DNA from 2 places in the Brevibacterium pityocampae genome. Region 2 is predicted to be linked to the other one. Evidence: predicted binding sites of a transcription regulator. Region 2 holds the regulator's gene; the other holds the start of a gene.

Region 1 (5,867 bases), on a different contig from region 2:
GGAAGACCGGTTCGCGGAAGGCATCGAGATATCCCGGCGGGCGCCAGGCGGGCAGCCCGTCGATCATCACGGCCTCCCAGCCCCATCGCTCGTGCTGGTGGTGGTGGAAGGCGCAGACGAGGGTGAGAGGTTCTCGGTGTCGGTCGGCCCTCCGCGGGCGTGGGGAACGATGTGGTGGGCGTCGCACCAGCCGGCGGGCATGTCGCAGTCGGGGAAGGTGCACCCGTGGTCGCGTGCGGTGAGGCAGACCATCTGCTTCTTGTTCGCGAAGCGGTTCTCGGTGCGCATCTCGACCTTCTCGGTGCCCGGCTTGGTCGAGTGGTAGAAGAATTGACCGCCGGCTGACAGCGCGAGCAGATCCTCGAGCCGGATCGGGGTCCCGGCCTGGGTCTCGACCTCTCCGCGGCCCCGGGCCATCTGCTCTGCTGTCGCGCTGACGATGAGAGCGAACCCGGGGCCGTACTGCGTGCGATCACGGGCGACGGAGGTCATGAGCTGTGAGAAGCGCTCGTGCCGGCGGACGCCGTCGGGGCGGCGATCAGGCTCCACATGATGATGGGCCGGCTCTCCGTCCCGCGTGACACCCGTGGCCGATGGAGTGAGGAAGCTCCATCCGGCGGGTGAATCTGCTGCTTCTGCTGTGCGCGGAGGGATGTCTGCGGTCGTTCCGTCACCACCGCTCGGGGGTGAGGCTCCGTCACCACCGCTCGGGGGTGAGGTTTCGCAGGAGCCCGCGTCAATCGATCCTGGCGTGCCTGATCGCGGATCCCCTGAGCGCTGGTCCGCGCGGTCGGCGGACCGGTCGGTGAGCAGTGCGTGCAGGGCGGTGCCGGTCGCGGGAGTGAGCAGTCCGGTGAGCGACCAGTCGCCGTTCTTCCGCGAGGACAGCGTCACGTGGTAGCGGTCGGGGTGCGTGCGCTCGCTCGGCATCTCCCCATCCGGATCGAGGCGATCGAGCACCCGTCGGTTGAGGGTGGGGATGTCGGCGACCTGCACCGTGTTGAGGTTCTCGGCGAACAGCCGGTCGATCGTCGGAGCTTCGGCTTCCCACACCGTCGACGGCAGTTCGTGTGCGACCCGGGCGGCACCGGTGACCTGGCAGGCGGAGAAGGTGCCGGAGTGGATGCCTTCGGCGAGTGCGGGCATCTCCGGTTCCATGCTCTCCCCGGTCAGGCTCGTACGCGAACCGACTGCCTCCGACAGTCGCAGCCGCCTCTGCGCCTCCCCGCCGGAGATGCGCAGCTTCTCCCGCAGCAGCGAGCGAGTGCTGCGCGCGCCATAGGCAGCGGTATCGGATTCACGGGAGAACTGGGCGGTGAGTTCGGCCGACAGGCCATCGAGGCGGCGACGCAGGTCCTCGATCCCACGCAGACCGGCGAGCATGTCCGACGCGCTGAGGCTGCGGGCGTGCGCCCGGATGTCGGCCGCGAGGCGGGTGATGGCGGTGATCGATTCGAGGACCTCGGGAAAGCCTGCGGTGATCGCGCTGAGGTCCGATTCGGAGACCAGCGCCGGTGAAGGACGCGTGTGGCGGCTGCGGTAGCCCGTGGGCTCATGCACAGTGAGCATCACCGTCGCTTCCTCTACGCATTCCGATCCAATCGTCATCGAATGAATAATGTGTTCGAATCATACGACCATGCTAGCCGATGGAATCGAACAGTGCAAGGGCATATTCGAACAGAGTTTCGCGCGGCAGGATTCATCCACCGGATGCTGTGGAGAGCAGCTGTCGGAACGGCCCTGCACACCAAACGGCCCTGCACACGGAACGGCCCTGCAGCGTGACGCCGCAGGGCCGTTCCTCGTCGGTCGGGTCGGGATCAGCCGGCCATCGAGCCCGACTTCCAGTTCTCGAAGAACTCGGCGTTGTCGCCGGCCCACTCCTCCACGGCACCGTCGAGGTCCTCACCGTTGTAGTTCTCCTCGGAGAACATGACGTTCTCGAGGCTGGAGAGGGCTTCGTCGTCGATGACGAGGTTCTTCAGCAGCTGACCGGCCTTCGGGTGGTCGTCGCTGAATCCGGAGCGGGTGAAGTTGTAGATGAGCTCGGCCTCGCCCATCGCACCCTCGGGATCTTCGAGGTCACGGACCGGGAAGGCGTCGTAGGCCCAGTGCGGACGCCACAGGGTGACGAGGATGTTGTCCCCGCTGTCGGTCGCCTTCTTGAGTTCCGAGAGCATCGCCGGGGTCGACGACACGATGAACTCGTAGTCCTCGAGGCCGTACGTCGGGATGGCGGACTCCTCGGTGGTCTTCGTCAGGCCTGCGCCCGCCTCGATGCCGACGATCCGGTTGCCGTACTCGTCGCCCATCTCCGCGAGGTCGGCGATCGACTGGGCCGGCGAGTCCTCGTTCACGGCGAGCGTGAGCTTGGCGTTGTCGTACCAGCACCCGTGCGCCTCGATGTCCTCGCTGTACTGCTCGAGGTAGTCGGCGTGGGTCAGGGGCAGCCAGCCGTCGAGGATGACGTCGATGTCGCCCTCGGCGAGGCCGGTGTAGCCCGGCCCGGCCTGGAACGACTGGACGTCGGCGGTGTAGCCGTCCTGTTCGAGGAGGTACTTGTAGAGGTGGGCCGCGGCGAAGGACTCGTCCCAGCCGTCGAAGGCGCCGATGGTGATGTCGGTGTCCGAATCGGCTTCCATCGAGCTGGTGTCCGCGGACTCCTCACCCGGAGTGCAGTCGGACCAGTCGACCTCGGAGCCGCCGCCGGCGGCGGTCTCGTCTCCGCCTCCTCCGGAATTTCCGCCCTCGTTCGAGACGCCGCAGGCGGTGAGTGCGAGCACGGAGGCGGCGAGGACGCCGCCGACCTTGGACATCGTGGTGAGTTTCATGGTTCCTCCTCGGTGGATCGGATGCTGGTATCGGAAGATGGTCAGTGCGATGGGGCTGAAGAGCCGCGCAGCGAGCACCGGGGTCGGCGCCCGTGCCCGGGTCGAGTCATGCGGATCGAGCCCGCTCGAGGGCGGAGCGGTTGCCGAGCGCGGCGGTGACACGGTCGAGGTAGACGGCGATGATGACGACGGCGAGCCCGGCCTCGACACCGAGAGCGATGTTGAGCGAGCTGATCGAGGAGATCACCGCACCGCCGAGGCCCTGCGCTCCGGCCATGCCGGCGAGGACGACCATCGACAGGGCGAGCATGATCACCTGATTGATGCCCGCCATGATCGTCGGCATCGCCAGGGGCAGCTGGATCCGGGAGAGGATGTGCCCGTCCGAGGCGCCGAACGCCTGTCCGGCCTCGACGACCTCGGGATCGACCTGGCGGATCGCCAGCTCGGTGAGGCGCACTCCCGGGGGCAGCGCGAAGATGATCGTGGCGATCGCTCCCGGGACCTGGCCGATGCCGAAGATCACGATGATCGGCACGAGGTAGGCGAGTGCCGGCATCGACTGCATGAAGTCGAGGACCGGCTTGAGGATCGTCGAGACGATGTCCGACTTGGCGGCGAGGATGCCGAGCGGGATCGAGATCGCGACTGCGATGAGGACGGCGACGATGACGAGAGCGAGCGTCGACATCGAGTTGGTCCACTGGTCGAGCGCGCGGATCAGATAGAAGCCGACGAGGGTGAAGACGGCGAGCTTCCAGCCGCTCGCGAGCCAGGCCAGTGCGGCGAGGACGACGATCATGATGAGGTACACCGGCGAGCTCAGCGCCCAGAAGAAGAAGTCGTAGAGACCGCCGAGCACGGTGGAGAGGAGGCTCAGCAGGAGGCTGAAGGTCTCGGTGGACCAATCGATGAAGCTCTCGATCCACTGACCGAACGGGATGCGCGGGTTGAAGAAATCGAACTCCATGGCTCAGACTCCCTTCTCGTCGGTGGGTGCGGGGGCATCGGGGCCGGTCGGGGGCTCCGCTTCGGGAGACTCGCCGCCGAATGCGGACGCGCCGGCCGACTCCGGGGGAGTGAAGACGAAGGGGGCGGTGCCGCCGATCGGTGAGGCCGCTCCCGGTCGTCCGGCATCGTCGATGTCGTTCGGCCTCTCGCCCGAGACGCCCTCTGGGGCGGAGTCGGATGCATAGTCGACTGCGGATGCGCCGCCGACCGCGGAAGCACCGGCGGGATCGCCGGCGGTCGGCCGACTCGCGACCACCTCATCAGCCTCCGCCTGCTGGCCGGTGTCGCTGTCGGACAGCCGGGTGATCGGCAGTTCGCCGGTCGACGGGCTGACGCTCGCCATCGAGTTGAGCAGCGCGATGCGCGGGACGACGCCGATGAGACGGTCCTGTTCGTCGACCACGGCCAGCGGCACGGGGGAGGAGGAGCTCTGGGCGAACAGCTCCGACATCGGGGCCTCGGGTCGCACAGTGAGGACGTTCTCCGTGGTGATGACGCTGCGGAGGTCCTTGGCGCCCTCGCGCGAGGCGTTGACGGCGGCCCGGTCGCTGATCTGGCCGACGAGCCGCCGGTCGCGGGTGGTGACGAGCAGGCCCGAGGTCTTGACGTCCTCCATCATCCGGATCGCCATGCGCGGCCCGGCGGTGTCGGTGATGACCGCGGTCGGCCTCTGCATGATCGACGAGGCGGTGAGCACACGGGTGCGGTCGACGTCCTGGACGAAGCTCGCGACGTACTCATCGGTCGGGTCGGTGAGGATGTCCTCGGCCGTGCCGATCTGCACGATGCGGCCGTCGCGCATGACCGCGATCCGGTCGCCCAGGTACATCGCCTCGTTGAGGTCGTGGGTGATGAAGATGATCGTCTTGTTGAGGGTCGACTGGAGCTCGACGAGCTGGTCCTGCATCTCGCGCCGGATGAGCGGGTCGAGTGCGGAGAACGCCTCGTCCATGAGGAGGATGTCGGTCTCCGCGGCGAGCGCGCGCGCCAGGCCGACGCGCTGCTGCATGCCGCCGGAGAGCTGGCCGGGATACTTGTCGCCCCAGCCGCCGAGCCCGACGACCTGGAGCCAGTGGTCGGCGCGCTCGAGCCGGTGCGTCTTCGAGACCTGCTTGATCTCGAGCGCGTATGCCGCGTTCTCCCGCACCGTGCGGTGGGGCAGGAGCGCGAAGTGCTGGAACACCATTGCGATGTTGTCGCTGCGGAGCTTGCGCAGCTGGCCGGAGCTCATCCGTGAGATGTCCTGACCGGCGACCTCCACGGTGCCGGCGGTGGGGGCCCACAGGCCGTTGATCATCCGGATGAGAGTCGACTTGCCGGAGCCGGAGAGGCCCATGACGACGAAGCTCTCGCCCTTCTCGACCTCGAAGCTCGCGTCGATGACGGCCGCGGTGCCGAGCCTCCTGAGCTCGTCCCGGGTCTTACCGGCCTTGAGGCCCTGGACGACCTCTTTCCCGTTGCGGCCGAAAACCTTGTAGACGTGGGAGGCGCGGACAGCTGTCACTAGGACGAGTCCTTCCTGTCGGTGCGTGCAGTGGAGCGAGCTCGCCGGTGCCGGCTGCGGGGCCGCTCGGTGCGGCGCTGGGCGTCGCGGACGACCGCGGAAGACGGTGCGAGAAGCGCGTGGGGACCCCGGGTGTGCTCCACCTCTGACTCATCGACCATATCGACCGGCGTCGTCAGGACTGTCTCAGCGAGCGGTCCCATCCCGTGGCCGAGGTGCGAATCTGGCCACTTATGACCTTCTCACCTGGGACGATGCTCGCCAGTGGGGAGTTACGGGATCGTTACTCCCGGCCGGTCGGAAACGGCCCGCGCGATCACAATCCCGAGCCTCTGACCTGGGGAGTCGCCCCCCGACTGCCGTGGCGCGAGGCCGGTTCCCCGGCTGTGCATCCGCACGTGCTCCTCCCGTCGGGATCAGGCACTTCTACGCTTGGTAGAATGGCGCCGACCCGGTGGCGCTGTCGTTCGCTCGCCACCGCGGCCCGCAGGAACGGCGACAGCCAGGAGGAGGCGATC
Region 2 (5,867 bases):
ATCGCGCTGTCGGCCGGCGGGGCGACGGTGTCCCAGCCCATGTGCGGGATCACCGGGGCGTGGAGGCGGGTCACCTCGCCGGCCCACAGGCCGATGCCGGCGCTGGTGACCCCGTGCTCGGAGCCGGAGGCGAACAGCACCTGGAGGCCGACGCAGATCCCGAGGAGCGGTCGGCCGGCGGCGTGCCGCTCGCGGATGACGTCGACGGCACCGCCGGCACGCAGGCCGTCCATGACCGAGGCGAACGCCCCGACCCCGGGTACGACGAGGCCGGCGGCAGCGGCGGCGCGCTGCGGGTCGGAGGTGAGCTCGACGCGCGCACCGGTGCGCTCGAGCGCCCGCACGGCCGAACGGATGTTCCCCGAGCCGTAGTCGAGGACCGCGACCGGGGCGCTCATGCGGTGCGTCCGGCGAGCAGGGAGCGGAGGCGGAGCGCGGCGAGGACGAGCACGACGAGGCCGAGTCCGGCGGCGACCCAGGCCGCTGTCATCCCGCTCAGCGCGGCGATGACGCCGACGACGATCGCGATCACGGCGAGGAGCGCGACGACGCCCCACAGGATCGCGGTGCGGGCGAGTGCCGCACGGGCCGGGGTCATGGTCGCCGCGCTCGCCTGGAGCTTCGTCATCGAACCGGTGTCGATCCAGCCGTCGATGTCCTGCGGGGCGAGGGTCTCGAGGAGGAGCTGTTCGAGCTCGGAGGGCAGGTTGGTGAGGGCGAGCCCGGCGGGGACGTCGGCCTCCCGGGTGCCGCGCCGGTAGTGCGCAGCGTCGATCTGCTCGTCGTTGCGGACGAGGAGGAGCACCTCGTGCTGTCCGGTGAGCTTCGAGAGCTGTGCGGCCGCGGCGTTGCCCTCGGCGATGTCGGTGCCGGAGAGCACGAGCGCGGAGAAGTCTCCGATCGGCACGACCTCGCCGGGGATGTCGGAGAGCACGCACGCCGCGGCGAGCTGATCCGGCCGGCCGAAGGGGGTGACGATGACGGTGCGGCTCACAGTGCTCCCTTGGTGCTCGGGATCCCGGTGACGCGCGGGTCGGGCTCGACCGCGGCGCGCAGCGCCCGGGCGAAGGCCTTGAACTGGGCCTCGGCGATGTGGTGGGGGTCGCGACCGGCGAGCAGCGAGAGGTGGACGGTGAAGCCGGCGTTGAATGCCAGCGACTCGAGCGCGTGGGCGACCATCGAGCCGGTGAAGTGACCGCCGATGAGGTGGTACTGCTGGCCCTCGGGCTCGCCGCTGTGCACGAAATACGGGCGGCCGGAGACGTCGACGACGCACCGCGCGAGCGATTCGTCCAGCGGTACGAGCGCGTCGCCGTAGCGGCGGATCCCGGCCTTGTCGCCGAGCGCTTCGCGCAGGACCTGGCCGATGACGATCGCGGTGTCCTCGACGGTGTGGTGGACGTCGATCTGGACATCGCCCTCGGCCTTCACGTTGAGGTCGATGAGCGAGTGCTTCGACAGGGCGGTGAGCATGTGGTCGTAGAACGGCACTCCCGTGGAGATGTCCGAGGCACCGGTGCCGTCGAGGTCGACGCGCACGGTGACGTCGGATTCGCTCGTCGCACGGTGTGCCGAGGCCTGGCGTTCGGTCATGCGGGGTCCTGGTCCTTTGCTGTCCGGGGGGCGGCGCCGACGGGCGGGCCGGCGGGGATCTGGGTGGGGGCGGCGAGGTGCTCCGGGGTGCTCTCGAGCACCCGGTGCACGGCATCGATGAAGGCGTCGGTCTCCTCGGCGGTGCCGGCGTTGACGCGCAGGTGACCGGGGATCCCGGTGTCGCGGACGAGGACGCCGGCGTCGAGGAGGTCCTGCCACAGGGCGTGGGGCTCGGCGATGCCGCCGAACAGGAGGAAGTTCGAGTCGCTCGGCACCACGGTGAAGCCGGCGTCGAGCAGGGCGGCGGCCATGCGCTCGCGCTGCTCGACGAGCGCGTCGACGGTGGCGAGCAGTGCGGGGGCGTGGGCGAGCGCGGCGCAGGCGGCGGCCTGGGTCAGCGCGGACAGGTGGTAGGGCAGCCGCACGAGGCGCAGCGCGTCGATCACGGCCGGGTGTGCGACGGCGTACCCGAGGCGCACGCCCGCGAAGGCGAAGGCCTTGCTCATCGTGCGCGACACGATGAGCCGGGGGTGGTCCGGGAGGAGCGTGAGCGCGGTGCGGAATCCGGGTCGCGCGAATTCGGCATAGGCCTCGTCGACGATGACGATGCCGGTGCTCGCGGCGAGCACGGCTTCGACGACGGCGAGGTCGAGACCGTTGCCGGTGGGGTTGTTCGGGGTGCAGAGGAACACGACGTCGGGCCGGTGCTCGCGCACGGCGGCCACCGCGGACTCGACGCTGATCCCGAAGTCCGCCTCGCGGTCGACGGCGATCCACACGGCGCCGGTCGACGCGGTGATGAGCGGATGCATCGAGTAGCTCGGGGTGAAGCCGAGCGCGGTGCGGCCCGGACCGCCGAAGGCCTGGAGGATATGGGCAAGGACCTCGTTCGATCCGTTCGCCGCCCAGATCTGCGCCGGGTCGATGCGCCCGGTGCCGGTGTTCTCGGTGGCACTGCGCACGGAGTCGGTGCGCTCGGGCGCGGCGGTTCCGGCGGCAGGGCCTCCCTGACGCTCGAGCACCCCGTCGAGGTAGTGGGCGAGCGCGGAGCGCAGGCGGTCGAACTCGCGGTCGGGGTAGCGGTTGAGGTCGTGGAGCACCGCGGAGAGCTCGTGCTCGAGCGCGCTCACGACCTCCGCGGGGACGGGATGGGAATTCTCGTTGACGTTGAGCCGGACGGGGACGTCGAGCTGCGGGGCGCCGTACGGGGATCGGCCGCGCAGGTCGTCCCGGAGCGGGAGATCATCGAGAGTCGTCACCGCAGAAGTCTATCGTCCGGGGACGGCGAGCTCCTGCCCGGGGTGGACCACCTGACGGTCGAGTCCGTTGACCTCGACGATGTCGAGGACGACGTCACGGGTGTCCTGGCCGCCGGAGACCGATTGTGCGATCGACCACAGCGAGTCGCCCTCCTCGACGACGACGGTGTCGAAGCCCGCACCGGCCGGGGCGCCGGCGGCGGACCCGGCGGAGGCCTGGGCCCCGGAGCTCAGCGCGATGACGATCCCGATGACGAGCGCGCACAGGGCCAGACCGAGGGTGCGGGCCAGGCGCAGGGCGCGGCGACCGCGCGGGGTGAGCACGGTGGCGGCCGCGGGTGCGGGTGCGGGTGCGGTGTTTGCAGACATGGGGTGTCCTCCTCTTCATCGATCCCGAGGCCGGCCGGTGCGCCGAACTGATGATGCGCGGCGACTGCGGTCCGGGGATTCGAACTCATGTACTATTGAACACGACAATCGAACGGATGTCCACTATTTCTCGAACACGTGTGTGAAAATGGATTCGAACGACGTCGCGATCGGCTATGTTCGAAGTGTTGCACCGGGCACGGACACGGCCTCGCGGTCGGGACCGGAGCCCACGACGCTCCGGTCGTGCAGCACGGTGAGAGGAACGGGAAGGGAAGAGGAATGAGCCCCCAATCACGACGCCCCAGAGGACGCCCGCGCAATGACGCCGTCGTCGACGAGATCGAGGACTTCCGCGCCACCCAGGCCGATATCGTCGAGCTCCCCGAGGGCTCGGCCGCCGCCGGGGACCAGCGCCTCACTCCGCGCCAGCGGCTCGTCCTCGAGACGATCGAGTCGGCCGTGTACACCAACGGCTACCCGCCGAGCATGCGCGAGATCGGCAAGGCCGCCGGTCTGGCGTCCCTGTCGAGCGTCGCCCACCAGCTCTCCCAGCTCGAGCGCCTCGGCTACCTGCGCCGCGATCCCAAGCGCCCCCGTGCGATCGAGATCGTCAACCCGGCCGAGGAGGCCCCGCCGGCCGCCGAACCCGGTTCGGCGAACACGGCGATGGTGCCGGTGCTCGGGCGGATCGCCGCCGGCGGCCCGATCACCGCGGAGCAGGCGGTCGAGGACGTCTTCGCCCTGCCCACCCAGGTCGTCGGCTCCGGTGACCTCTTCCTCCTCCAGGTCGCCGGCGACTCGATGATCGACGCCGCGATCTGCGACGGCGACTGGGTGGTCGTGCGGCGCCAGCAGTCGGCGGAGAACGGCGAGATCGTCGCGGCACTCCTCGACGAGGAGGCCACGGTCAAGACGCTCAAGCGCAGCGGCGGCAAGCAGTGGCTGCTGCCGCAGAACCCGATCTACGACCCGATCGACGGCGACCACGCCACGATCATGGGCATCGTCACCGCGGTCATCCGGCGGGTCTGAGGCCTGCTGGGCACCGACCGCGCAGCGCGTCCGCAGCGTCACGAGGGCGGAGCACCGATCGGTGCTCCGCCCTCGTCGTGCCCGGCCGGGCCCCACCCAGGCTTCGTCTGATCCCGCCCTCGTCGTACCCCGGCGGTCGGCCTCAGTCCTGCTCGGCGAGGCGGGAGAGGGCGGAGCGAACCGCCGCGCCGTCCTCGGTGCGCCACATCGGAGGCAGCGAATCGGCGAGGAAGCCTCCGTAGCGCGCGGTGCGCAGCCGGGAGTCGAGCACGGCGACCACGCCGCGGTCGTCGGTGGTGCGGATGAGCCGGCCGACCCCCTGCGCGAGCCGGAGCGCGGCGTGGGTGGCGCTGACCGTCATGAAGCCGTTGGCGCGGTTCCGCTCGGCGGCCTGCGTGCGCGCACGGGTGAGGGGGTCGTCGGGGCGCGGAAACGGGATCCGGTCGATGACGACGAGCCGGCACGTGCGGCCCGGCACGTCGACCCCCTGCCACAGCGACATCGTGCCGAACAGCGAGGTGTCGTCCTCCGCGGAGAACCGGGCGACGAGCGCGGCGAGCGACTCCTCCCCCTGGAGCAGCACCGGCGTGTCGAGCGTCTCGCGCAGGGCCGTCGCGGCCTGCTCGGCGGCGAAGCGGGAGGAGAACAGTCCGAGCGCACCGCCGCGCGAGGCGGTGACGAGCTCGCGCAGCTCGGCGATCATCTCCTCGTTGAGCCCGCTGCGCGCCGGTCGGGGCAGCCCGGAGGCGACGTAGAGGATCGCCTGCTTGGGATAGTCGAACGGGGAGCCGACATCGATCGCGTCGTACCGGGGCGCCTCGGGACCGGCGAGGCCGAGCGAGGCGGCCACTGGCTCGAACCGGCCGCCGAGTGCCAGGGTCGCCGAGGTGGCGACGACGGTGGACTCGGCGAAGATCCCGTTGCGCATGGTGCCGGCGACGCTGAGCGGAGCGACGACGAGGGAGACGGTCTCCGTCTCCCGGAAGGTCGAGCGGGTGACCCAGGTGACGTCGTTGTCGGCGAGCTCGCTCATCCGCTCGGCGAGCTCGAACACCTCCTGGAGGCGGGCCCGGGCCATCTGCAGGCCGGCGTCGGCCTCCTTGGACTCGGTGCCGCGACCGGCCTCGGCGAGGATCTGCCGGGCTGCGTCGCGGACGGCGATGACGGCGGTGGTGAGCGCTTCGGGCCAGACCTGGAGCAGCCCCTCGGTGGTCGCCTGGAGCGCCTTGTCGAAGGCGGAGGCGGCGGTCTCGAGGAGCCCGATCACCCCGTCCTGCACGGCGGTGTTCTTCCGCGCGGCCTGCGCGGCGGCGTGGAGCATGGCGACGGTGAGCGAACCGGAGAGCGCGTTCGTCACCCGGTCGCGCAGTTCGTGGGCCTCGTCGATGACGACGGCGTCGTGCTCGGGCAGCACCGCGTGGTCCCCGAAGGCGTCGATCGCGAGCAGCGCATGGTTGGTGACGACGAGGTCGGCTGCGGCCGCGGCGATCTTCGCCCGCTCCGCGTAGCACTCCTCGAACACCGGGCACTTCGAGCCGAGGCAGTCGAAGGCGTTGACCGACACCTGGGCCCAGGCCCGGTCGGAGACACCGGGGACGAGGTCGTCGCGGT

The links. Region 2 encodes LexA, which represses DNA repair genes until DNA is damaged. Its sites were predicted from a motif close to TCGAACANNTGTTCGA; they were not measured.
Region 1: the regulator LexA is predicted to act here: its motif matches at 1,677-1,692, upstream of ABD883_RS01275 (HNH endonuclease signature motif containing protein).

Annotation. Positions count from the first base shown of each region.
Region 1 covers NZ_BAABGL010000002.1:208,963-214,829, forward strand. Annotated here, with positions in the region: gene ABD883_RS01270 (hypothetical protein) at 1-67, opposite strand, end outside; gene ABD883_RS01275 (HNH endonuclease signature motif containing protein) at 67-1,569, opposite strand; gene ABD883_RS01280 (glycine betaine ABC transporter substrate-binding protein) at 1,824-2,834, opposite strand; gene ABD883_RS01285 (ABC transporter permease) at 2,941-3,804, opposite strand; gene ABD883_RS01290 (betaine/proline/choline family ABC transporter ATP-binding protein) at 3,808-5,349, opposite strand.
Region 2 covers NZ_BAABGL010000001.1:50,971-56,837, forward strand. Annotated here, with positions in the region: gene hisH (imidazole glycerol phosphate synthase subunit HisH) at 1-398, opposite strand, end outside; gene ABD883_RS00230 (hypothetical protein) at 395-994, opposite strand; gene hisB (imidazoleglycerol-phosphate dehydratase HisB) at 991-1,593, opposite strand; gene ABD883_RS00240 (histidinol-phosphate transaminase) at 1,590-2,852, opposite strand; gene ABD883_RS00245 (LysM peptidoglycan-binding domain-containing protein) at 2,862-3,221, opposite strand; gene lexA (transcriptional repressor LexA) at 3,504-4,256, shown strand; gene ABD883_RS00255 (ATP-dependent DNA helicase) at 4,399-5,867, opposite strand, start outside.